4 regions of the Cellvibrio japonicus Ueda107 genome follow, and region 3 is predicted to be linked to each of the others. Evidence: predicted binding sites of a transcription regulator. Region 3 holds the regulator's gene; each other region holds the start of a gene.

Region 1 (5,671 bases), 230 kb from region 3:
CGGCAAAAAATTGTTTGTCGATGTACCCAGCGGACACAACACCTTCACAACATCTGCCAGCACCGCTAACAAAGCGCTGCCTCCTGCAATGATCAGCGTAGGCGAAGTTATTGATCAGGAAGCCTTTGACCGTTTGTATCCCGATGATCTGGTGATCAGCTTTAACCGTACAGGGCTTGGTGTCGTTTTTAGTGTGACGGAAAAAACATCCGGCAAGCAGCTTATTACTAACCAGACTTATATCGCCGGCCAGGATATTGAAGTGGCTGGTGCGCGATTCCGTATTGTTGGCAATCCCTACTCGGGTGAGCCGGCTGTTCCTGCAACCCTGAATTTTGGCTCTGGTGCGAGTTTTCCTGTCGATTTTTCGGCAGCGCCAACAACCCTCACCGTGACCGTGGGGGCTCGCACAGAGACGCTGTTGCTGGATGCGAATGTGAACAGCGCGGCGGATATGGCCGCCTTACTCAACAGTACCACGGGAACCCCTAGCAACCAGGCGAAGTTGGCTGCATTGGGGGTCACCCTGACACCCACAGGTTTTACTGTGGCTAATGGCCTGAATATCACGGTTTCCGGTGGCAATCCCGATACAGATGCCGCCTTGGGCTTTCCAAGCCAGGGGATGGGAAGTGCGTCTACCAATGGCGTAACCGCAGTTAATGGCGATAGTTTTTTTGTGGAATCTACCGACAAACAAGGTTTGTTGACGACCTTGTCGCGCTTTGCCCAGGCAATGCGCGAGGTAAAAGATAGCCCTGAGAGCAAGGAAAAATTGGCGGAGCTGGTGGCTAAAACCCTGACCAACCTGGAGAGTGCCATTACTAACCTGGCTGCGGTTCAGGGCGACGTGGGGGCTCGCCTGAATACCCTGGAAAGTTCACGGGATCTGAACCTGGATGTTACCCTGACCACCAAAACGGTGCTTTCCAGTTTGCAGGACCTTGACTATGCCGAAGCGTCAATCCAGCTTTCCATGCAATCCTTTGTATTGAGTGCCGCCCAGCAGAGCTTTGTTAAGGTAAGCCAGTTATCCCTGTTCTCTTATTTCTAAACCTGGCTGAAGCGAATTCCAATTGGGCAGGGATGACCTGATCACTTGGCGTGGGCCAGGATATTTTCCTCGCTACAACAATCTTTTTGCTAGGCTTGCCCACACAGGTTCAATGTGTGATAAAAATCGCAATGATCCTATCTGCCAACTCTATCCGCTAAGAGCGCTGCCTATGAATACCGATACATTGCTGGCCCCATTGGAGCGTGCACTGAGCCAGTCCCAAGCCCTGTTATCCCTTGCCCGGGCGGATGATTGGGAATCCTTCGAGACGCTGGTACAGCAACGCCAACAGGGTTTGCTGAGTATCCAGGATACCGAATACCTGCAATCACTGGCGGCAGCGGAATTGGGCCAGCGCGCTGCAGCCCTGGTGCGTGAGATCCAGACTATTAATGAACAACTGGCCAACTTGGCGGAGACACGTAAAACAAAATTGGTGTCGGATTTGCGGCAGGCTGGTCATGCAGCAAAGGCTATTGATGCCTATGGTCGATAATTTGACGAAAACAGATTTTTTATAACTTTTTGTTTATTAAATTGGTTTCTCATAGCGTAAGATTTTCAAAACCTGCCTAAAAATCCCCTAAAGCTACTCCCGGATGTGTCGATAACCTGTTCAGAAGTGCTGATAAAGCAGTTGCCCTCAGACTTCATCAACCGACTAGTTTGAGCAGTTATTCCTGCACACAGACATTAATCCAGGAGATTCATCATGGCTTTAGTCATTAACACAAACGTTGCCTCTCTGAATGCTCAGCGTCAGTTGATGAGTTCAGGCAACGCGCTTGACCGTGCAACCGAGCGTTTGTCATCCGGTGCGCGTATTAACTCCGCCAAAGACGACGCTGCCGGTTTGGCAATTTCCAACCGTATGACCTCACAGGTGCGCGGCCTTGACCAGGCGATTCGTAACGCCAACGACGGTGTATCGCTGATCCAGACCGCTGAAGGTGCGCTGTCCGAATCCACCAACATCCTGCAACGTATGCGTGAGCTGGCCGTCCAGTCTGCGAACGGTATCTATACCGCCAGCGACCGTGCCACCTTGAACGCTGAGGTGAAGCAACTCGTATCCGAACTGGATCGTATCGCTAAAACCACTTCTTTCAACGGCCAAAACCTGCTCGACGGCAAACTGGGTAACATTGACCTGCAAGTAGGTGCCAGTGCCAACCAAACCATTACCCTGAAAGTCCCTGCAATGGATGCCAAAACCCTGGGTATGGGTTCTACCAGTGTGGATTTGATGGGGGGCGCATCAGACATTGATTCGCTCACTGGTGATCTGGTATTGCGTGAAGGCAGCATTTTGATCAATGGCCAGTCCATTATTAAAGGCACTGATGAGTTTGACGGTGCAGGCACCGGTGCAACCAACAGTGACCAGGCGTTGATTGACCACATTAATAAAAATGTTAATGGTGTTACTGCCTCTACTTATGCTGTCGCAACAGCAACCAGCTCAGGTGACGGTATATTAACGTCCTCTGATTCAGTGACTGTAACCCTTACCAACCTTGATGGTACAACCGCTGCCATTAATATCGGTGGTGGTGTCAATGGAACCAGCAGCCTGCAAGAGCTGGTTGAGAAAATGAATGCAGAAAGTGGTGGCAAGTTCTCTGTTGCTATCGGTGATGATGGCAAAGTGTCCATCTCTGCAGAAAATGTGAGCAGTATTGCGGTTACAGGTGCAACAGCCGCAACTGCGTTGGGGGCTGGTATTACAACAGCTGCCAATGCACGTATTGTGCTTAAGGCAGATAATGGTGATCCAGTTACTGTTACCCGCGGTTCAAATGGCACCCTTGAGCAATTGAATGCCTTTGGATTCCGTGAAAATGATAAAGCTGGCACTGTAGAAGGCTTTGCTGTAGGTAATGGCAACCTGGCTGCAGGCGATTTAAAAATCAATGGCGTGGATATACCTGCCACAACCACAGATCAAACTGTGCCTAATGGTGCTTTGTCCGCTAAAGTTGCGGCTATTAACTCTGTGTCAGATCAGACGGGAGTTTCTGCTACCGCGTTCACTTCTGTGTCTCTGGATTTTGGTTCAGTTGCAGTTACCAGCTTGGCTGGCGGTACTTTTGCGCTTAACGGTGTTGATATTGCCATTACCGCAAACCCCACCAGCCTGGCCGCTGTTGCCAAAGAGTTCAATGACAAGACCAATGAAACCGGCATCACCGCCACTGTTTCCGGGACTCGTATTGTCCTTGAGGGCAATGTAGGAAAAATTTCCTTTGGTACCAGCACAACAGCGACTAATGCGGTTGAAGATGTGCTCACAGACACCAATAACGTTGCCCTGTTAGCGAAAGCCGGTGATGAAAGTAGCGCCGTTGCTGTTGCCGATGGCGATTCGGCAGACGGTGGTATCAAATTAACCAGCAACAACGGCAACCCCATCTCCGTACAGCACAAAGATACCGCTGCGCAAACCAAAACCGGCTTGCTGGATTCCAACATCGCGACTGGCGGCGCCTTTGGTACTGCAATCGCCTCTATCAGCATTGACACCCAGGCCAACGCTCAAAAAGCCATCAAGGTGATCGACAACGCGCTCACGACTATCAGTGATGTGCGTTCTGAGTTGGGTGCGGTTAACAACCGTCTGGACTTTACCGTCTCTAACCTGGCGAATATCTCTGAGAAGACCTCGGCAGCCCGTTCACGTATCACCGATGCTGACTTCGCTGCTGAAACTGCTGCTCTGAGCCGTTCACAAGTGTTGCAACAAGCCGCAACGGCGATGCTGGCCCAGTCCAATGCCCGTCCGCAGCAAGTATTGTCACTGTTGAGATAATCAGGCTAACACCCACCCGGCCCCACAAGGGCAGGGTGGGTTAACAAGTGAGGACTAAGTTATGAACGAAGTCACTAAAATCACTTCGACCCCGGTACAGACCAAGTCTGTGCCGGTTTCGTCGTTGCCTGGCCAGATTCAACTAGCGGGTAGTGGGCAAGGTCAAAAAACCGGCAATCCTTTGCCGCCTGCCGTCGAAGCGGCAAAATCCCGTCCTTTGGAAGGGGTTGATCCGCAGGAGATACAGGAAAAAATTACCGCTGCTGTTGCTCAAATGAATGAATATATTCAATCAACCCAGCGTGACTTGCAATTTACTTATGACCCGGGTTCGGGGGAGACAGTAGTGAAGGTTTTGGATCGCGAAACACAAGAGTTAATTCGTCAAATCCCCGATGAAACTTTTTTGCGAATTGCCCAGCACCTGAGCTCAGAGGAGCCTGTAAGGCTGTTTAGTGCGGAGGCTTAAAGGCCTTATTTATCAATTGGTTATGGTGTTTTTCCTGGTTTGGGTACAACATGTGCCACATAAAAAGAGCAGCATAGACTGCTCTTTTTTTTATCCCAAAATAATTCGATTTTTTTCAAAAAATACCGCTCTATTATCGGTGTAAAACGGATGTGGTCTGCACAGGTTTTTAGTTTGGATTAATCCCTTTTTTGTGTGTTTTCGGCACAGCCTCCAAATCTCCTTCAATTTTCTTGGCACAGTCTGTGCAAAAGTCGACTCAGGCGGCCCGTATAGAAATCCTGTTTGTAACAAACCGGTTTGTTAGCAAATTTCTTACAAGTCTTGCCACGAAGTTCCAATGGTCCGCGATAGCCCGCTGTTCGTCGCTGTTCCTGAACTTCATCAGTCGACTTGTCACAGCAAACGCAACTGTGAACAGGAACAATCATTAGGAGATTCATTATGCCTTTAGTCATTAACACCAATGTCGCTTCCTTGAATTCACAGCGTCAACTGATGAACTCGGGCAGCGCTCTCGACAGAGCCAGTGAGCGTTTGTCTTCCGGCCAACGCATTAATTCTGCCAAAGATGATGCCGCAGGCCTGGCGATTTCCAACCGCATGACATCCCAGATCCGCGGCCTCGACCAGGCAATCCGCAACGCGAATGACGGTGTGTCGCTGATTCAAACCGCAGAAGGTGCTTTGCAGGAAACCACCAACATCCTGCAGCGTATGCGCGAATTATCGATCCAGTCTTCGAACGGTATCTATTCCAATGCAGACCGCGCTACTTTGAATGCTGAGGTCAAGCAATTGATCGAGGAACTGGATCGTATTGCGACCTCAACCTCATTTAACGGGCAAAAATTGTTGGATGGCTCACTGGGCAAAGTGAATTTGCAAGTAGGTGCCGATGCCGGTCAAATTATCACCATGAAAATCCCTGCTATGGATGCGAAAACCCTGGGTATGGGTTTTGTCGGCGTCGATATGCTGGGGGGTGAAATGGATCTGGCAGGTCCTCCTGCCTTGGTATTGAATGAAAATGATGTACTGATCAACGGCCAGTCCATCGTCAAAGCCCTGGAAACCTTTGATGGTGCTTCGGATACCTGGGATGAATTGCTGGGTTATATCAACACCAACGTGCTGGGTGTCGCTGCATCTACCTACGCCCAGGCAACCGGTACGGGTGTTGGCACCGGTGTTCTGGAGAACGGCGATGTCTTTGAAGTGACAATCACCAAACTGGATGGCTCTACCAGCGTCATCCAGGTAACAAATACCCAGAATATGGATGAACTGGTAGAAAAAATTAATGCGGAAAGCGGTGGTTTGTTGAATGCCATGG
Region 2 (5,671 bases), 210 kb from region 3:
GTACGGATTCTCCCGCGTACGATAAGGATTATGGCAAGGACTGGATTTATTTCCGTATTGCTCCTGCGCGTGCTTTTGCATCACTGTTTGCCGACCCGATTTACATCGCCTACGATCCCAATGGCCGTTATTTGATGCGCTACCATGGCCGCTCCAACCTGGATGATTATGATGGTAATCCGTGGGATGTCCGTATTGAGTATGAATATGCGCAATAGTCATTGATGCAAAATAAAACGGAGGCAATTGCCTCCGTTTTATTTTCAGGGGAAGAGTGGTTTTTATTCTGCTGTAGCAATCGGTGCGTCTGTATAACTGCACCAATCACTCCAGCTTCCTGGATAGAGGGTGGCGGGAATACCAGCAAGCTCAAGGGAGAATAAATTAACGCAAGCAGTTACGCCGGAGCCACAGTAGACCACAATCTCCTTTGATGTATTGGCGGTTTGCCAACGAGCTTGTTGTTGCTCGACAGGTTTGCAAAAGCCTTTATCATCGGTGACCTCCTGCCATGGAAAATTCAAGGCTCCCGGGATATGGCCAGCAACCGGATCGATAGGCTCTTCTTCGCCTCGATAGCGCTTGGGTTCACGAGAGTCGATCAATAGATATTGATCGCCATTAGCAATAATGTCGGTACGCTCACGTATGGCTGCCGTGATTGAGGCTATTTTTAAATTGCCAGCCCTGGGATTGGGCTCTCTCCTGTCCAGGGCTCCACCCATGGCTACCCAGGCTTCAAATCCACCATCGAGCAATGCAACATCGTGCAATCCTATTTGTTTTAATAACCACCAGGCGCGAGCTGCATAGGCAAAACGCGCATCATCGTAAAGTAGTATGCTGGATTGTGGTGTAACCCCTGCACGGTTCAGTGTGTGAACCAGTGTTTGCCATTGGGGAAGAGGATGGCGACCGCCATGGGCTTGAACCGGTGATGAAAGATCTTCATTCAAATGCAGGTAGAAAGCGCCGGGAATATGCCCTTGGCGATAAGCCTGGCGCCCCCAATCGGGATCGTTCAGGCGGAAGCGGCAATCGAAAATAATCGCACCTTTGTTGATGTGTTGTTTCAGCTCACTGGCGGTTATCAAGCGGTTCATGATGGCGGGTCTTATAAATACTATCGCCGCATATTCGCACTATTTATTAGGCTTGTGAATATAAAAAATGTACGTTTTGTGCGTTTTTTGTTGTTTTTCGCAATGGGCTTGTTTTGTTAAAACAGGCGGCTTAAGAGAAAGGGAATGGCTGTTTCGACACGCAAAATCCGCTGCCCCAGGGTGATGGGCGTAAAGCCGTTGCGGACGAGCATATCCACTTCGTAAGGGATAAATCCACCTTCAGGTCCAACCGCTAATGTGACGGGTTTATTCAATTCGCGTGGACAGGGTGCTTCTGTGTAGGGGTGGGCAACCAGTGCCCGTGAATGTCCAATCAGGTCGGGTAAATGATCTTCAACAAAGGGTTTAAAACGTTTGATCAGGTGGACTTCCGGGAGTTGGGTATCGCATCCCTGTTCGAGGCCGAGAATAAGCTGTTCGTGTATGGCATCGTCTTGCAGGAAGGGGGTTTGCCAATAACTTTTTTCCACGCGATAGGAATTAATAAGGTAGAGCTGCTTCACACCCAGCGTGGCAATGGTTTGAAAAATACGCTTGAGCATTTTAGGGCGCGGTAGCCCCAGCATCAGTGTCAGGGGGAGCGCTGGTGGCGATACCAGCTCCAGGTTGTTTAGCTCAACCAGAATCTCCTGATCGGTTAGTTGCAGTATTTGTGCTTGTCCTATGGGGCCATTGAGGATGCCGGCCTTGAGGCTATCGCCCACCTTGGCGCCGTGGATACGGGTGATATGGGAGTAGCGACGGACATCCCGGATGCGCGCTCGCCAGAGGTTGCCATGACTGGACTCCAGGTCTTGTTCTGTGAGAAGCACCAGATTCATGGGAGTTGCACCGCGAGTGTTTTGCCGGCCAATCAGGCTATTGAGAGATGGTGCCCCGGAGACGATTTGAACGTCCGACCTGCCGCTTAGGAGGCGGCTGCTCTATCCAACTGAGCTACCGGAGCAGGAAAAAAAGAGACGGCATTGTAGGTAGTTTTGCGTGAGAATCCAAGGCGTTAGCGCAGATTGTGTTGCCCTGTTGGCAATGGGGCTGTCAACAGGGCATGGATTAGCAGCAGAAAGTGGATCAGGCTTTAGCGAGGGTATGGGAGTGGCTCTGCTGGGTTTGCTCGCCATTGGCCGTGTAGAGGCTCGGTGCGGGTGCCTTGCCGCGCAGCAGGTTGAGCAGGTGATCCAGTGTCTGGCGTGAGCGGGCAATAAGTTTTCCATTGATTTCATTGAGTGCTTTGCACTCGGCAACATCTTCCATTAATTGTTTCCAGCCGTCGCGCAGCGACAGGGTGAGGCTATTGCGCTGCAGAAACAGATCCCAGCCATCGGCATTTTCTGGCAGTCCCAATGTGCGCAGGAGTTGCTGGCGAATCTGGGCGTGTTGGTTGAGCTGGTCAACCAATACCGTTTTTTGTTCGAGGATTTGGCTCAGTTGATCGTGGTTGCGGCTGGGAAGTAAATCGCGCTCCTGCAGAAGCAGGGTTTTGAGCTGATGGACAGCGTCGGTATCCTGCGCCAGCATCTGGCGCAATTGGTTAGCATCAAGAGACATAGCAACCTCTGCGTTTTGTGTATGGGGTTTTATTCCACAGGCAATGACTGGGGGGCAGTACCTGAGGGTGCGTTAGCCCCTGTTAATTCAATAAATCTTCCTGGTTGAGCATGTTTTCGGCTATGCGTTCAGGATTGATTTCGAATCGGCCTTCGGCAATGGCGCGACGAATTTCTGCAACTCGCTCCAGGTTGGCATCGGGCAGGCTGTTGATTTTGGCCTGCAGGCGGCCAGCGCTTTGCGCCTCCTGGCTCAAGACAACCTGGTCGCCGATATCCGTGCGGGCAGCTGCCTTTTCCGGCGTGGTGGATTTGCCCTCAGTAGTCGGGGCAGAGACTTTGCCACGGGTTGTTTTGGAACCCAGGGCGCCTATGCTGTTGTTGGTATCAAAGTTCATGTGTTTCCCCAGTGTATTTCAGTTGCTATGTCTTGCTGTTGCGGCCAGGCCGTTCCAGGAAGCCTTGATATTGGCTTGTCCGAGACGGATTTTAGGGCGCTTACTTCTGCTATCGGCCGCTTTAGCAAATACTTTAGCAACTTATTTACAAAATCCTGTTGCGCGATTGGCCTGTTAACGTGCACTGACTTTTCCTGAAGCAACAACCGTGCCTGTTACTACGCGATCGGATTGGTTGTTTCTTACCCGTATCTTTTGTCCGAGGCGCCCATCCGCCAGGGCCGTGCCGCTGGCACTGACGTTAATACCGCCGACGGAAGACTCCAGGTCGACGGTTTCACCGCGATATATGACCTTGGGGGCATCCAGGGATGCGCTCAGAAACGGGCTTCCCAAACCGATGTTGCGTTTGACCTCCAGACCAATAATTTCTTTTGTTTCAAGAAGATAGCTTTGGCGCAGCAGGCTGATGTTGATAGTTTCCCATTGAATGTCACTTGCTGAGATTTGCTCGCCGCGAGCCAGGTCGCGCATGGCGACAGGAATAGAGCGGAATACAGAAACCTGCGCAGGGATATGTAAAGTCCAGCCACCTTGGGTCTGGCATTTCACCTGTACGCTGATATTTCCTCCAGTGCCCGAGCTGTCGCGCGGGGTAAATTCAACTGGATCGTTACAGCGGTTCAGGCGCAAGCGCCTATCCAGGTTGCCGACACTCACCTCCAGACTTCCTAAATGCTGGTAATAGGATGTCAAAAAATTGGCTGTATCCTGTTTGAGTTCTGCCAATGGGTAGAAGTGATGATTTACCACTGAGGCCTGGGTTTTATCGGGGCTAGAGCATAAAAACACCAAACTGATGAAGAGTGCGGCAAATAGCTGCCGCTGCCGGCCAATACTGGCCTTGGCGGCAAAGAAAGTTTTATAAAAACTAGGAAGTTCCATATTTTGTCCTATTCTCTCTAGGTAAGAATTGGCGTCACTGAACTTCTCCGGTGGTATATCAGAGAGCTGTCGCCAGCAGCGGTATATCGCTAAAGATTGACGCTTTAAGGCCGCTAAGCGGTGATAGTGGTAAAAAAGCAAAGACTATGCCGGTATCCCGGTTTCTGGTTGGGGCCTCTTCCCACCCTATCAATGAGGTAGCTACATGGCTGGCGTAATGGATAGTGTCAATCAGCGCACCCAGCTGGTTGGTCAAAATCGTCTCGAGCTGCTCCTGTTCCGTTTGGGGGGACAGCAGCTTTATGGCATTAACGTCTTCAAGGTCAAAGAAGTCCTGCAATGTCCGCAATTGAATGCTATTCCCGGTCGTAGTTCCGTTGTGCGCGGTGTAGCGCACATTCGCGGTGGAACCTTGCCAATCATGGATATGAATCTGGCGATTGGTAAGCGGGCGCTACCAGATATAGAAAGTTGTTTTGTCATCATCACTGAATACAACCGTACCGCCCAGGGGTTTCTGGTTCGTTCGGTCGAGCGAATTGTGAATATGAACTGGGGAGATATACACCCGCCACCCAAGGGGGCAGGTAAGGAGCACTACCTTACCGCTGTGACCCAGGTCGATGGCCAGTTAGTAGAAATTATTGATGTTGAGAAAATCCTGGCTGAAGTATCGCCAATCCGCGAAGAGGTCAGTGCAGGCGTCATCCAGGATGGCATTGCCGAGCGCGCGGTACAGCGGCATGTCCTTATCGTTGATGACTCAACCATTGCGCGCAAGCAGATCCAGCGTGTCGTTGAGGGTATGGGGATTCGCACAACCCTGAAAAAGGATGGTGCCGAAGCGCTGGCGTACCTTAAAAGCTTGTTGAAGGAAGGTAAGGACCCCTACGGTGAATTGATTATGATCATCTGCGATATTGAAATGCCGGAGATGGATGGTTATACCTTTACTGCCGAAGTGCGCAATAATCCTGAGCTTAAAAACCTGCATATTATTTTGCACACCTCCCTGAGTGGGGTGTTTAATGAGGCGATGGTGCGCAAGGTTGGCGCGGATGATTTCCTTGCCAAGTTCCACCCGGATGAGCTGGCCCGTCGTGTCAATGATCGTGTATTGGCAATGACCGGTGAGAGCCTCTTGCCTGCGGTTCAACCAGGCGCCTGATCAACCTGTATAGGTCGCGATACCGGGAGCGGATGCTCCCGGTGTTCAGGTGGTAATCCTGATTTTGGATTTTTATGATTAACAAATCCCCCCCCTTTGGTCAGCCTAACCCTCGCGATCGTATTGATCCGGGAGAGTTTGACCAGTTTCGCCAGTTTCTTGAGGACGCTTGCGGTATATCGCTGGGCGACAACAAGCAATACCTGGTGACTAACCGTATTCGTCGCATCCTGGAGGAAAACAATCTGCATTCGTTTGGCGAGCTGGTTAAAGTGCTTAAACAGGGCTTTAACCGTAAGTTGCGTGAGCAAGTCATTGATTGCATGACAACCAACGAAACCTTCTGGTTTCGCGACATCTACCCCTATGAATACCTGCGTAACACTCTTTTGCCGCAATTGATGGTTCCCAACAACCGCATGTTTGGCCCAATCCGTATCTGGTCTGCCGCCTGCTCCTCGGGACAAGAGCCTTATTCCATCAGTATGATGG
Region 3 (5,671 bases):
GCAGCAGCAGGTGTAGATGGATTGGCAGGTGTTCCGGTAATTGCATCCAGTAATTGTTCAAACTCTTCGTCGGTAATGTCGCCTTCAGCTACCGGTGCTGCTTTTCCCTGAGCCGGAGAAGGTGCAGGCGTAACCACCGATGCCGGTGCAACTTCCACCAGATCAGCACAAGAAACCAAACGCTCAAGTGCAGCAATTAAAGTCGGATCAACCGGAGGCAATGCCTCACGTTGGGAAACCAGCTCAAACTGCTGGTTTACCATGTCCAGTGCCTGTAGCACCACATCCATTAATTCAGACGTGACTGTGCGCTTTCCGTTGCGCAATATATCGAACAAATTCTCGGTGACGTGACAGCATTCCACCATAGGAGTAAGTGACAGAAAACCTGCGCCGCCCTTAACCGTGTGGAACCCACGGAAGATGGCATTGAGCAGGTCTTTATCTTCAGGTCGCTGTTCAAGGTCTACCAGCTGCTGGTTAAGGCGTTCGAGAATTTCACCCGCCTCTACCAGAAAGTCCTGAAGAATATCTTCGTCGTCACCAAAACTCATTCATTGTTCCTCATAACCCTGATTTGTGTTGCTCCGCTTATGGCGAGGCTTATTGAAACCCGACCAGGGTGGGATATTAAAAGCCCAGGCTCGATAAGAGGTCATCTACCTCATCCTGCCCGGAAACTACATCGGCACGTTCTTTATTTATTTGAGGGCCTTCCGGCTCGGTTTTACGTTTTTGAACGATCAGGCGATCCTGCTCATCCTGTTCAACATCATTGACCAGGCCCGTAACCTCCTCCACCTGTCCCGCAATACGAACCAGGGTAACCAGGTCTTTTTCAACATCATTGATCAAACCAATGACTCGCTTAAGTACCTGGCCAGTGAGATCCTGAAACCCCTGCTCCAAAACGATATCTTGCAAATTCTTACTGAGCTGTCCGGTACCCGTGACCATTTGCCCAAGGAAACCGTCCATGCGCTCATAGAGCTGGCGGAATTCATCGGCGGTCATCTCGCGACGCTTTAAACGCGCCCACTCAGTACGCAAACTGGATGCTTCTTGCCCCAGGTTCATTGCAATGGGGGCGGCCTCATCAACCATATCCATGGTTTTTTCCGCCGCCTTTTGCGTTAATTCCATAACGTAATTCAAGCGATTGGTAGCGTCATGGATATCGGAGTTGGCAATTTTGGGAGGTTCTTTGCTCAGGTCGGCATCAACATTGAAATTGACAATAGCATCGTGCAAACCGCGGGTAAGGCGCCCGACAGATTGGAAGATATGCTGATCCCGGGTTTTGGTCAGCGCCTGGATCAGTATCGAGGCCGCCTCATAGTCACTATGGTGCAACTTGTCAGCGAGGAGCTTGGCGCATTCTTTCAGCTCCGAAATAAACTCGGTATGGGCAGATACATGAATGTCGGATGCCATTGCAGTGCCTTAATGTATTGTTGGTGTGCGACAGGCTAGCCTACGCGATCAAAAATCTTCTCGATTTTTTCTTTGAGCGCCTGTGCAGTAAACGGCTTGACCACATACCCATTAACGCCAGCCTGGGCTGCTTCAATGATTTGGTCGCGCTTGGCTTCTGCGGTGACCATCAACACTGGCAGGCTGCGCAATTTTTCATCTGCGCGCACTGCTTTAAGCAAATCAATACCTGTCATTCCCGGCATATTCCAGTCGGTTACCAAAAACTGGAAATCACCATTTTTCAGCATTGGCAGCGCTGTAACACCATCATCTGCTTCATGGGTATTGGAGAACCCCAAATCGCGCAGCAGATTTTTAATAATCCGTCGCATTGTCGAAAAGTCATCAACAATCAGGATTTTCATGTTCTTATCCAATGCAACCTCCACTCACCCTGGCGGGAAATTCGTTTATTCATAGTCTAGTCGGCGTTGACACTTAGGCCAGCCACGCTGGCGGAAAATATCAACTTTTGCTGCCAATCATAGCCCAAAACCTCTCGGCAGTAGCCCGGTTTGCCATCTTTACACCTGTTGAACCAGGCGACTGCACACTTTTCCATCAAACTGCATTGCCCCTGTGCAAACCGCATTGTTCAGGGATTGTGCCAAGCCGTCATTTTTTGCCGCAAACGCGCCGCTGCCTGGCTGTGAATCTGGCTGATGCGGGACTCACTCACACCTAATACCAAACCGATTTCCTTCAGGTTTAGCTCTTCATCGTAGTAAAGCGCCAGCACCAGGCGCTCACGTTCGGGCAACAAGGCGATAGCATCCGCCAGCGCACGTTTCAGGCCATCCCGCTGGATACTCTCTAATGGACTGGCAAAGACACTGCTGTGATCAGAGCCATCAATATTGCTGTCCTCTTCCCCGAAGGTTTCTTCGTAGCTAAACAGGCGACTGCCGGAGGAGTCCTGCAGCATTTGATAATACTCATCAAGGCCGACATCCAGTTCAGCCGCAATTTCTGTGTCACTGGCATCGCGCCCCGTGCGCGCCTCGACGGCGGCCATGGCCTGTGAAATACGCCGACCATTGCGATGTACGGAGCGAGGAGCCCAGTCACCACGGCGCATTTCATCGACAATAGCCCCGCGAATACGAATACCCGCATAGGTTTCAAAACTGGCCCCGCGCGAGGCATCATATTTTTGTGAGGCTTCGATCAGGCCGATCATGCCGGCCTGGATAAGGTCTTCCACCTGCACCGAGGCAGGCATACGCAGCATCATGTGGTAAGCAATGCGCTTTACCAAAGGCGCATAGTCTTCGACATTGATGGGATTATCGAGAAACTGCTTCTTATCGTACATGGTTAAACCGTTGACTGCGGCCATTACCCAGCACCTTCATAACTCGCACGCTTCAATTGACTCCGAGTACCGGCTAGCGCGCATTGGCAGCGAGCAGCAAGCGCTCGACGAAAAACTCCAGGCGACCGGTAGGAGAGCTTGGCAATGGCCAGCGATCCACCACCTGGGCAAGGTTGCGAATCGCTACCGCAGCCTTCGAGGCAGGGGCAAATTCCAGCAACGCTTTTTGTTTTTGCACGGCTTTACGTACGTTTTCATCAAAGGGAACCTGCCCAACGAATTGCAAGGTTACATCCAGAAAACGCTCACAGACACTATTGAGCTTATTGAACATATTCTGGCCTTCTGCCGCAGTGCGAGTCATGTTAGCGACCACGCGAAAACGCATCATGCCGTATTCTTTATTGAGCAACTTGATCAGGGCATAGGCATCGGTAATAGAAGATGGCTCATCACAAACCACAATAACGACTTCATTGGCGGCGCGTACAAAACTGATGACGGTATCGGAAATACCCGCTGCCGTATCTATCACCAATACATCAACTTGATCAGATAACTCATTGAAAGCATTAATTAATCCAGCATGCTCGGCAGCGCTGAGCTCCGCCATACGCTGGACACCAGAAGACGCGGGTACAATTTTGACACCGCCAGGCCCGGTTACCAGGACTTCGCTCAGGCTATGGGTGCCTGCCAGTACATCAGCCAGGGTATGAGTGGCCTTGATGCCCAGGAGCACATCGACATTGGCCAGCCCCAGATCAGCATCCAGCAACACTACGCGGCGGCGCATCTCTGCCAGGGCAATACTCAGATTGACAGAGATATTACTCTTGCCTACCCCGCCTTTTCCGCCGGAGACCGCGATCACTTGTACTGGCCGCATTTGACTCATCACTCTTGACCCATCAAGGTTTAAACATCATGCGAGAACCCTGCTCGCCGGGAGTTTTTTTACCGGGTATAAATGTGAACTGATTATAGTTAGAGATTAAAAAGCTGCCCGATTAATTTCTTATTTCCCAGAAAAATTAATCACTTATAACCAAACTCTAATCAACTTGTTCAATTTTTTAACACCCTTAAAGCACTGCCGAGGCGGGATTCGCCTTCAGTAGCGCTGCGGCCCGCGATACTAATTGATGGGCACGGGCTACTTCTATGTTTTTAGGGATATCTTGTCCATCGGTGGTATAGGCAACCGGTAACCGGCTCTGCATAACAACCCCTAACGCCTCGCCCATACTGGCAGTTTCATCCAATTTGGTCAGGATGCAGCCCTGTAAGCGCGCTGCGCCGTAGGCATGGATCGATGCTTTCAACATCTGTGCCTGACTATTGCAAGACATTACCAGATAGGTATTGACCTGCTTCAGCTCTGCCAGCGCATGCAGCTGCGCCTTGAGGTGGGGGTCACCATGGCGGAAACCGGCGGTATCAATAAGCACCAGAGAACAGTGGCGCAGGCTGCGCAGTACCATGTCCAGGGAGTTGGCCTCATCAACCACCTTGACCGGTACACGCAGGATACGCGCCAGGGAGCGAAGTTGGTCATGGGCAGCAATACGATAGGTATCCGTAGTGATCAAAGCCACTTTATCAGCGCCATGTTGCAATACATAACGCGCAGCCAGCTTACCGATAGTCGTGGTCTTGCCGACGCCGGTTGGTCCGACGAACGCAAAAATCCCCCCCTGGTCCACAATATCACGCCCGTGGATAGGTAGCTGGTGAGCCAGGTTAGCCAGGGCATCAGGCCAGGCTTCGGCAAGACTTTTATGCTTGTTGCAACGGGCGATCACTTGGGTAATAGCATCTTTGGCCAAGCCCATACGCTCCAGGCGTCGGCTAATACTGGCCAATACAGGGGAATCAGCTGCCTGGGCAGTTTCGCCGGTCAGGCGATCCAGTTGCTGTTCCAGCAAAAAACGCATATCGGCAATTTCCGCCTGGAGCTCTGCCAATTGTGTATTGGCATCCGGGTTGGCTTTCGCCACGGGTTCAACTGCTGCAGGCTGCATTGAACTGGCTGCCGGGGCAATAACCAGTGGTGATTCTTCATCAACCAAGGGATATTTTTCAGCAGCGGTAAGGACTTTTTTCTCCGCACTTCTGGTGCGGGAAAGATTGGCAGCGGCTGCCAGGTCTGACTCAACACGTGTGCGGCGGCGCTCGCTGGATTCATGACGGGGAATGGCCGCATTGACACGGGTAATGGCTGCCGGCTCTACCTGCTTCTGGCGGGCTTCCGCCTGTTTACTGAGCAGGAACTCTTTTGCAGATTCTTCCGCTTTGCGCGCGGCCAGCATGCGCTGGTGGGCCCGCTCGATTTCCTCGACCAGCTGGCTACCGGTTTTCCCCGCATTGGGATGATCCTGTGCCGGCATTAATACGGCCCCCTTGGGAGGAACAGCCGTGCGCTCGGCCACCAGGCTTTGTCCCACGGCGGCATCACTTAACAGGGGCTGGGAATGAACCAGGGCGGCACGACCGGATGTTTGGCGTTGTAGCTGGGCCAGCTCACTGTCTGATCCCAGGGTGGTCAACAGCTCTACGCCTTCAGGGATACGGTTGCTGGACAGAATAATCGCCTCTGGTCCCAGCTCCTGGCGAACCAGTTCCAACGCACGACGCATATCAGCAGCTACGAAACGTTTGACTTGCATATTCCACTCCCACCCACACCCGGGGCTTTAAATCGATTGGGGTATCTAGCGATTGGCACCGACACTGGCGTCCACACTGATCTGCTTGTTATCCGGCACTTCGGTGTAGGCCAGGACTCGCATATCGGGAACACTGTGCCGGACAAAGCGTGCCAACATCATGCGCAGAGGTGCTGCCACCAGGAGAATCAAGGGTTTGCCTGCCATTTCC
Region 4 (5,671 bases), 1.1 Mb from region 3:
TCTTCCGCCAGGGATGGCTCGCCAGGTGTTTCGGCCTGGCCTTCCGCCGATGATAACCCTGCCGATGGTGGCAGCGCGCTTGACTCGGGTTCAGCCAGCGGGACTTCCGGTTGTGGTTGTGTGCCAATGTTGTCAGAACCTGTGCCTGCGGGGCTGCTCTGTTCTGCTGAGGCGACGTGAGCGGAGGCCTGGACGGTGTTTTCTGCGGGAGATTCGTCTGTTACCGGTGGTTGCTCTTGCTGTGCTTGGTAATGCTGGTAGGCAGCGTAGTCCAATGCCGTTTTATAGGCGTGGTGTAACGCCTGAAAGGCCTCTGGTTGTTCATCCGGTCGCGTTGTTTTTAGCTTGCGCGCATAAGCGCGTTTGATATCGCGGCTGTCACTGGTGGGCTCCAGCTCCAGTATTTCCCATATGTTCATTTAAAACCATTCCTCGTTATCCAGGCGATTGAGGATGGTCTCCAATTGTGCAGCGGCTTTTTGGATTTCCGGCGGGTTTTGGCGCTCGAGGACTTGGTCAAAGTCGGCCAGCAGTTGCGCAATTTGCTGGCGTTTTTCTCCCAGGCTGGACTCGTAGAGTCGCTCGCCGCGGGCGATGAGCGCGCGGTTGCTCTCCTGGTCGCGCGGATGGAATTTGAGTGCTGCCAGTTTCTGGCGCGACTTTTCAATTTCTTCTGCCGTGAGTGCGCCGGGTGAGTGTTCAATCACCTTGTTGACAGCTTTTCCGGTGGAGATAACCGTGACATCCACTTCCAGTAAGCCATTCATATCGTAGGAGTAGCGTACATCTACGCCCTCTTTACCGGCAGGAGCCTTGGGAATATCGATGGACACTTTGCCAAGGAACACGTTTTTGTTCACCAGGCGATTTTCGCCTTGGTAAATGCCCACACTGATTTGTGCCTGGTTGTCGTGCACCGTCACCAGGCGGCGTGTCACGCTGATGGGAACCACCGAATTGCGCTCGATGATTGGCAGGAAATAACCGCCCTGGTTATTGCTTTCGTTAACCACATCGGTGCCCAGGGTGTAGGGACAGACATCGGTGAGGACAATATCGTTGAGCGCCTGGTCTTTGGCCTTCAAGCCCGCCTGGATAGCGGCGCCCATGGCAATGGCACAATCGGGGTCCAGGTGGCAGGAGGGCAATCGGCCAAACATGCGTCCAATCATGGAGCGGAATACACCCATACGCGTGGCGCCGCCTACCAGCACTACGTCATCGATGCTTTGCGGTGACATAGTGGCATCGTTAAGCGCGCGCTCAATAGGGCGCTTGGCGCGCAGTAATAAAGGTGTCACCACCTTGGTGAACCATGCCTCATCCGGCTGGAAGTCGATCTGTTGGCCTGCCAGGGTGATTTGAATGGGGTTTAGCGCTTTACTGCTGATGCGGCGTTTGGCGGTTTCCATCTGCATCAATAGCTGGTTGAGCTGTGCAGGTGCGAGGCTTTGGCGGTTGATACTGTATTGGTTCAGTAAGTCATCGACCATTGCATCGACAAAATCCTCCCCGCCGAGGAAGTTGTCACCTGCACTGGCATGCACTTCCATAACACCTTCAAAGAATTCCAGGATAGATACATCAAAGGTGCCGCCGCCCATATCAAGGATCAGGAAAGTGCCCTCCTGCTTTTCGTGCAAGCCATAGGCGATGGCGGCAGCAGTGGGTTCATTAATCAGGCGCTCGACTTTAAAGCCCGCCAGCTCGCCTGCCATTTTAGTGGCGTGGCGTTGGTTGTCATTGAAATAGGCCGGTACACTGATGACCGCTTCGACGACCGGTTCTCCCAGGAAGGTTTCAGCATCTTCTTTCAGCGAGCGCAGTACAATTGCCGAGAGTTCGGTGGCACTGAAAAAACGGTTGCCAATTTTGATTTTGTGCTCGGTCCCCATCAGGCGCTTGAACACGGCAACGGTCTTGTCGCTATGGCTGATCAGGCGCTCCTTGGCAATGCGTCCCACACTCAGGTTGCCGCTGTCATCCAGACCGACGACTGATGGAGTCAGGTAATCGCCGAGGCGATTGGGGATTAGCTTGACTCCCTCTGGAGTCCAGATGCCACAGCTGCTGTTTGTTGTGCCTAGGTCTATGCCAATAATTGCCATTGTGTTGATCCTGTTGCGACGGAAATCCATGAACCACTGGCGAGCGCTTAATCGGGCTCAAGCCATTGATGGAGACGGGCGATTTAAGCGGGTTTGGCACGAAATGTCCATGGCACTGTGGATAGCATTTGCTATCAAGTTCTGTGAACCCTGGCCGCTAACAGCGCAGGGGCTCTTGAAGCCCCGGCGACTCTGCCTATACTCAGGAAAGACTTTTTTACGACAAGGGTGTTGTGCAAAAAACAGGCGATTTTGCCGCCTTTTTCGATAAATAGCCGGGTTTTGTTGGGAGAAACTGTGTGAATATTATTTTGGGGATCATTGTTGTCCTGGGCTGTGTGATTGGTGGTTTTGTCATTCACGGTGGTAATGCCCTGGCGCTGATGTCGCCGATTGAAATTATGATTATTTGTGGTGCATCGTTTGGCGCCATGATTATTGGTAACCCGCTGTCGGTGACGATCAATGTCGTCAAATCAGCGGGGGCGCTGATGACCCCTTCCAAATACAACAAAATCTTCTACCTCGACATGCTCACCCTGCTCTATGACATCCTCAATAAAACCCGCCGCGAAGGTTTAATGGCGATTGAGGGAGATATCGAAGAACCGGAATCCAGTCCTATCTTTGCCAACTACCCGGAAATTCTCAAAGATCACCATATTGTTGAGTTTATTTGTGACTATCTGCGCATTATGGTGGCGGGCAATATGGCTCCCCATGAACTGGAGTCACTCATGGAGCAGGAACTGGAAGGGCATCATCAGGAAGCATCCATTGTGCCCGGGGCTATCCAGAATGCAGCGGACGGTTTGCCGGGTTTCGGCATTGTGGCGGCTGTACTGGGGGTGGTGATTACCATGGGCAAGATTGGCGGCCCGCCTTCAGAGATCGGGGCATCGGTGGCGGCGGCCCTGGTCGGTACGCTTCTGGGGATTCTCTTTGCCTATGGTTTTATCGGACCTTTTTCGAGTTACCTCAATCACAAGGTTCGCGATGAGTCCCGCGCCTTTGAATGCATCAAGGCGGTGCTGGTAGCGTCCATGAACGGTGTGCCGCCCCAGGTTGCTGTGGAGTTTGGCCGCAAGGTGTTATTCCACAGTGTTCGTCCCAGCTTCAGCGAGTTGGAAGAACAGTATCGCGCCAGTAAAAAATAGGGTGGTTCCATAAATGGAAAGGGGTGCGCAACCGCTCATTATCAAAAAGAGAAAAGGCCGTGGCCATGGTCATCACGGTAGCTCCTGGAAGGTGGCCCTGGCGGACTTTATGACTGCCATGATGGCCTTCTTCCTGCTTATGTGGTTGCTGGGAGGTACGACGGAGGAGGAGAAAAAGGCGATTTCACAATACTTCCAGGATCCGGGTAGCCAGTATGTGATTGGTGAGGGCGGTGCTGACTTGGGACTGATTAATCAGGATAGGCCCATACAGCAATCCCAGGCCGAACAGGACACGATGGAAACAGCCAATACCCAGGAGTTTACCCAGGATGATCAGGAGGTTACCGAAGACAAGATCAAGCGCGAGATGGAGCGTATCGAGAATGAACAGCTGCAAGAGTTGAAAGAGCAGCTAGAGACGGAAATCAATCAACTGGATTCGGTATTCCAGCAGATCAAAGATCAAATCCTGATTGATTTTACGGCCTTGGGCTTGCGCATCCAGATTGTGGATAAAGATCAGCGACCCATGTTCGATGTGGGCAGCGCCAATCTCAAGACCTACTCCAAGGAAGTCTTGCAGGCCCTGGCGCCTATCCTTGATAAAGTGCCCAACAAAATTAGTATTACCGGCCATACAGATGCAACGCCCTATGGCGCCAATGCAACCTACACCAATTGGGAACTTTCGGCGGATCGCGCCAATGCAGCGCGGCGTGCAATGCTTGAGGGCTCCTACCCGGAAAATAAGGTGGCGACAGTGCAGGGCATGGGATCCGTTGCCCCTCTGCTGGTGGATAAGCCGCTTGAACCTATCAACCGCCGTATTGCGATTATTGTGCTGAAAAAAGCGGTTGCCGATGCGCTGGGTTCCGGTGCAGGTATCAGCAGTGATCAATTGCTCCGCGCACCCGATGCTCAACTGCCGGCACGACAACCGACACCGCCGCCGCAGTTTATGTCGCCGACCCAGATCGATGATGCTATCGATGCATCCAGTTCCTCGCCATAACTCTGAAACCCGACAGTCGTCGGGTTTTTTATTCAATGTGTCGTTACGATTGAGGTGAGCCGGGTGTTGTTCGGGTTACGAATGTCACTGTGTTTTCACGGGCGATGGTCTACACTCTCCGCCATTCGCCACGCTTGTGGCATCGTTCTGTGAAGGAGACTGTCATGCTTTATGATTTAACCGTTGTACAATTCAGCAAAATGCTCAATAACCTGAATGCTGTCCTGGATAAGGGCGCAGCCTATGCTGAAGCCAAGCGAGTTGATGTCGGTGTCTTATTGGGCTCGCGTTTGGCCCCGGACCAATTTAATTTGATTCGCCAGGTGCAAATTGCCTGTGATACCGCCAAGTTGGGTGTGGCACGGTTAACCGGTAAGCAGGAGTCTGCCCCGGTTCATCCCGATGTCGAGACTTCGTTAGCTGAACTCAAGGCACGTATCCACTCTGTAATTGAATATTTGGCCCAGTTTTCACCCAGCGATTTTGAGGATGCTGCAGAGCGCAGTATCAGCCAACCGCGCTGGGAGGGAAAATATCTCACAGGGTATGAGTTTGCCATCCAGCATGTGATTCCCAATTTGTATTTCCATATCACTACGGCTTATGCAATTCTGCGTCACAATGGTGTGGACATAGGCAAGAAAGATTATCTCGGGCCTATGCCCTATAAGTCCTGAATGGCAGCTACAACAATTGTTACCCAATAAAAAGGGCTGGTATTAACCAGCCCTTTTTATTGGGTGTAACCGGAGCATTTAGTGATGAGCAGCCGGTACAGTTTCTGCGGGCTGTAATTTCCCCATACGTTTCAACACATGACCGGCCATACCTTGCGCCAATTGTTGTTCGCTCAAAAATATCTTGCCGATTTTTTCTTGCGTCCACATCTCGGCTTCTTCCTCATTGTGGGTGCGAATCACTGCTTCAATTTTTGGATTGAGCTGGCGGGCCACATCGACCATTTGCCTGACGTGAACAGTATTGGATGTCGCCGCGACTAATAGGCTGGCGTTGGTAATATGCGCCTGAATCAGTACATTGGGATCTGCTGCATCACCGCAGACTGCCGGGATATTCTGGCTGCGCAGTTTTTCAACCAGCTCGCGATTAGCTTCTGCAACCACGTAGGGAATTTTCTGTTCGTCCAGGATGCGGGCGATACGCTTGCCTACACGCCCGTAGCCAACCAGGACAACCTGGCCGGATAAATAAGCTTCGTCTGTTGTCATGGGCAGGGTTGCCAGTGGGTCGTCACGGGTGTCCAGGCTGCGCGCATAGGCAGAGCGCGCTTTCAGCCATTGCTGTAAGGGATCGAGTGTGGCAAAAAGTGCTGAGTTCAGCGCGATCGATGCCAGGGCGCCTGCCAGAATCAAATTCTGGGCTTCGATACT

Evidence for each region. Region 3 encodes FliA, which starts transcription of late flagellar genes. Its sites were predicted from a motif close to TAAAGTTATNNNNNNNNCGGCCGATANCC; they were not measured.
Region 1: a site for FliA is predicted at 1,642-1,670, ahead of CJA_RS19860 (flagellin N-terminal helical domain-containing protein). Genes of this name have one in related genera too.
Region 2: a site for FliA is predicted at 3,174-3,202, ahead of flgM (flagellar biosynthesis anti-sigma factor FlgM). Genes of this name have one in related genera too.
Region 4: a site for FliA is predicted at 2,243-2,271, ahead of motA (flagellar motor stator protein MotA). Genes of this name have one in related genera too.

Annotation. Positions count from the first base shown of each region.
Region 1 covers NC_010995.1:2,236,199-2,241,869, reverse strand. Annotated here, with positions in the region: gene flgL (flagellar hook-associated protein FlgL) at 1-1,054, shown strand, start outside; gene CJA_RS09360 (flagellar protein FliT) at 1,227-1,553, shown strand; gene CJA_RS19860 (flagellin N-terminal helical domain-containing protein) at 1,770-3,866, shown strand; gene CJA_RS09350 (flagellar protein FlaG) at 3,928-4,335, shown strand; gene CJA_RS19855 (flagellin N-terminal helical domain-containing protein) at 4,780-5,671, shown strand, end outside.
Region 2 covers NC_010995.1:2,254,885-2,260,555, reverse strand. Annotated here, with positions in the region: gene CJA_RS09465 (hypothetical protein) at 1-218, shown strand, start outside; gene CJA_RS09460 (sulfurtransferase) at 282-1,103, opposite strand; gene CJA_RS09455 (16S rRNA (uracil(1498)-N(3))-methyltransferase) at 1,220-1,945, opposite strand; tRNA gene CJA_RS09450 (tRNA-Arg) at 1,994-2,070, opposite strand; gene CJA_RS09445 (flagella synthesis protein FlgN) at 2,193-2,669, opposite strand; gene flgM (flagellar biosynthesis anti-sigma factor FlgM) at 2,752-3,066, opposite strand; gene flgA (flagellar basal body P-ring formation chaperone FlgA) at 3,241-4,011, opposite strand; gene CJA_RS09425 (chemotaxis protein CheV) at 4,217-5,179, shown strand; gene CJA_RS09420 (CheR family methyltransferase) at 5,254-5,671, shown strand, end outside.
Region 3 covers NC_010995.1:2,469,236-2,474,906, forward strand. Annotated here, with positions in the region: gene CJA_RS10390 (chemotaxis protein CheA) at 1-554, opposite strand, end outside; gene CJA_RS10395 (protein phosphatase CheZ) at 631-1,434, opposite strand; gene cheY (chemotaxis response regulator CheY) at 1,470-1,853, opposite strand; gene CJA_RS10405 (RNA polymerase sigma factor FliA) at 2,072-2,815, opposite strand; gene CJA_RS10410 (MinD/ParA family protein) at 2,865-3,689, opposite strand; gene flhF (flagellar biosynthesis GTPase FlhF) at 3,877-5,460, opposite strand; gene flhA (flagellar biosynthesis protein FlhA) at 5,506-5,671, opposite strand, start outside.
Region 4 covers NC_010995.1:1,373,321-1,378,991, forward strand. Annotated here, with positions in the region: gene CJA_RS05730 (RDD family protein) at 1-419, opposite strand, end outside; gene CJA_RS05735 (Hsp70 family protein) at 420-2,108, opposite strand; gene motA (flagellar motor stator protein MotA) at 2,408-3,265, shown strand; gene motB (flagellar motor protein MotB) at 3,279-4,280, shown strand; gene CJA_RS05750 (DUF1993 domain-containing protein) at 4,445-4,957, shown strand; gene CJA_RS05755 (cation:proton antiporter domain-containing protein) at 5,036-5,671, opposite strand, start outside.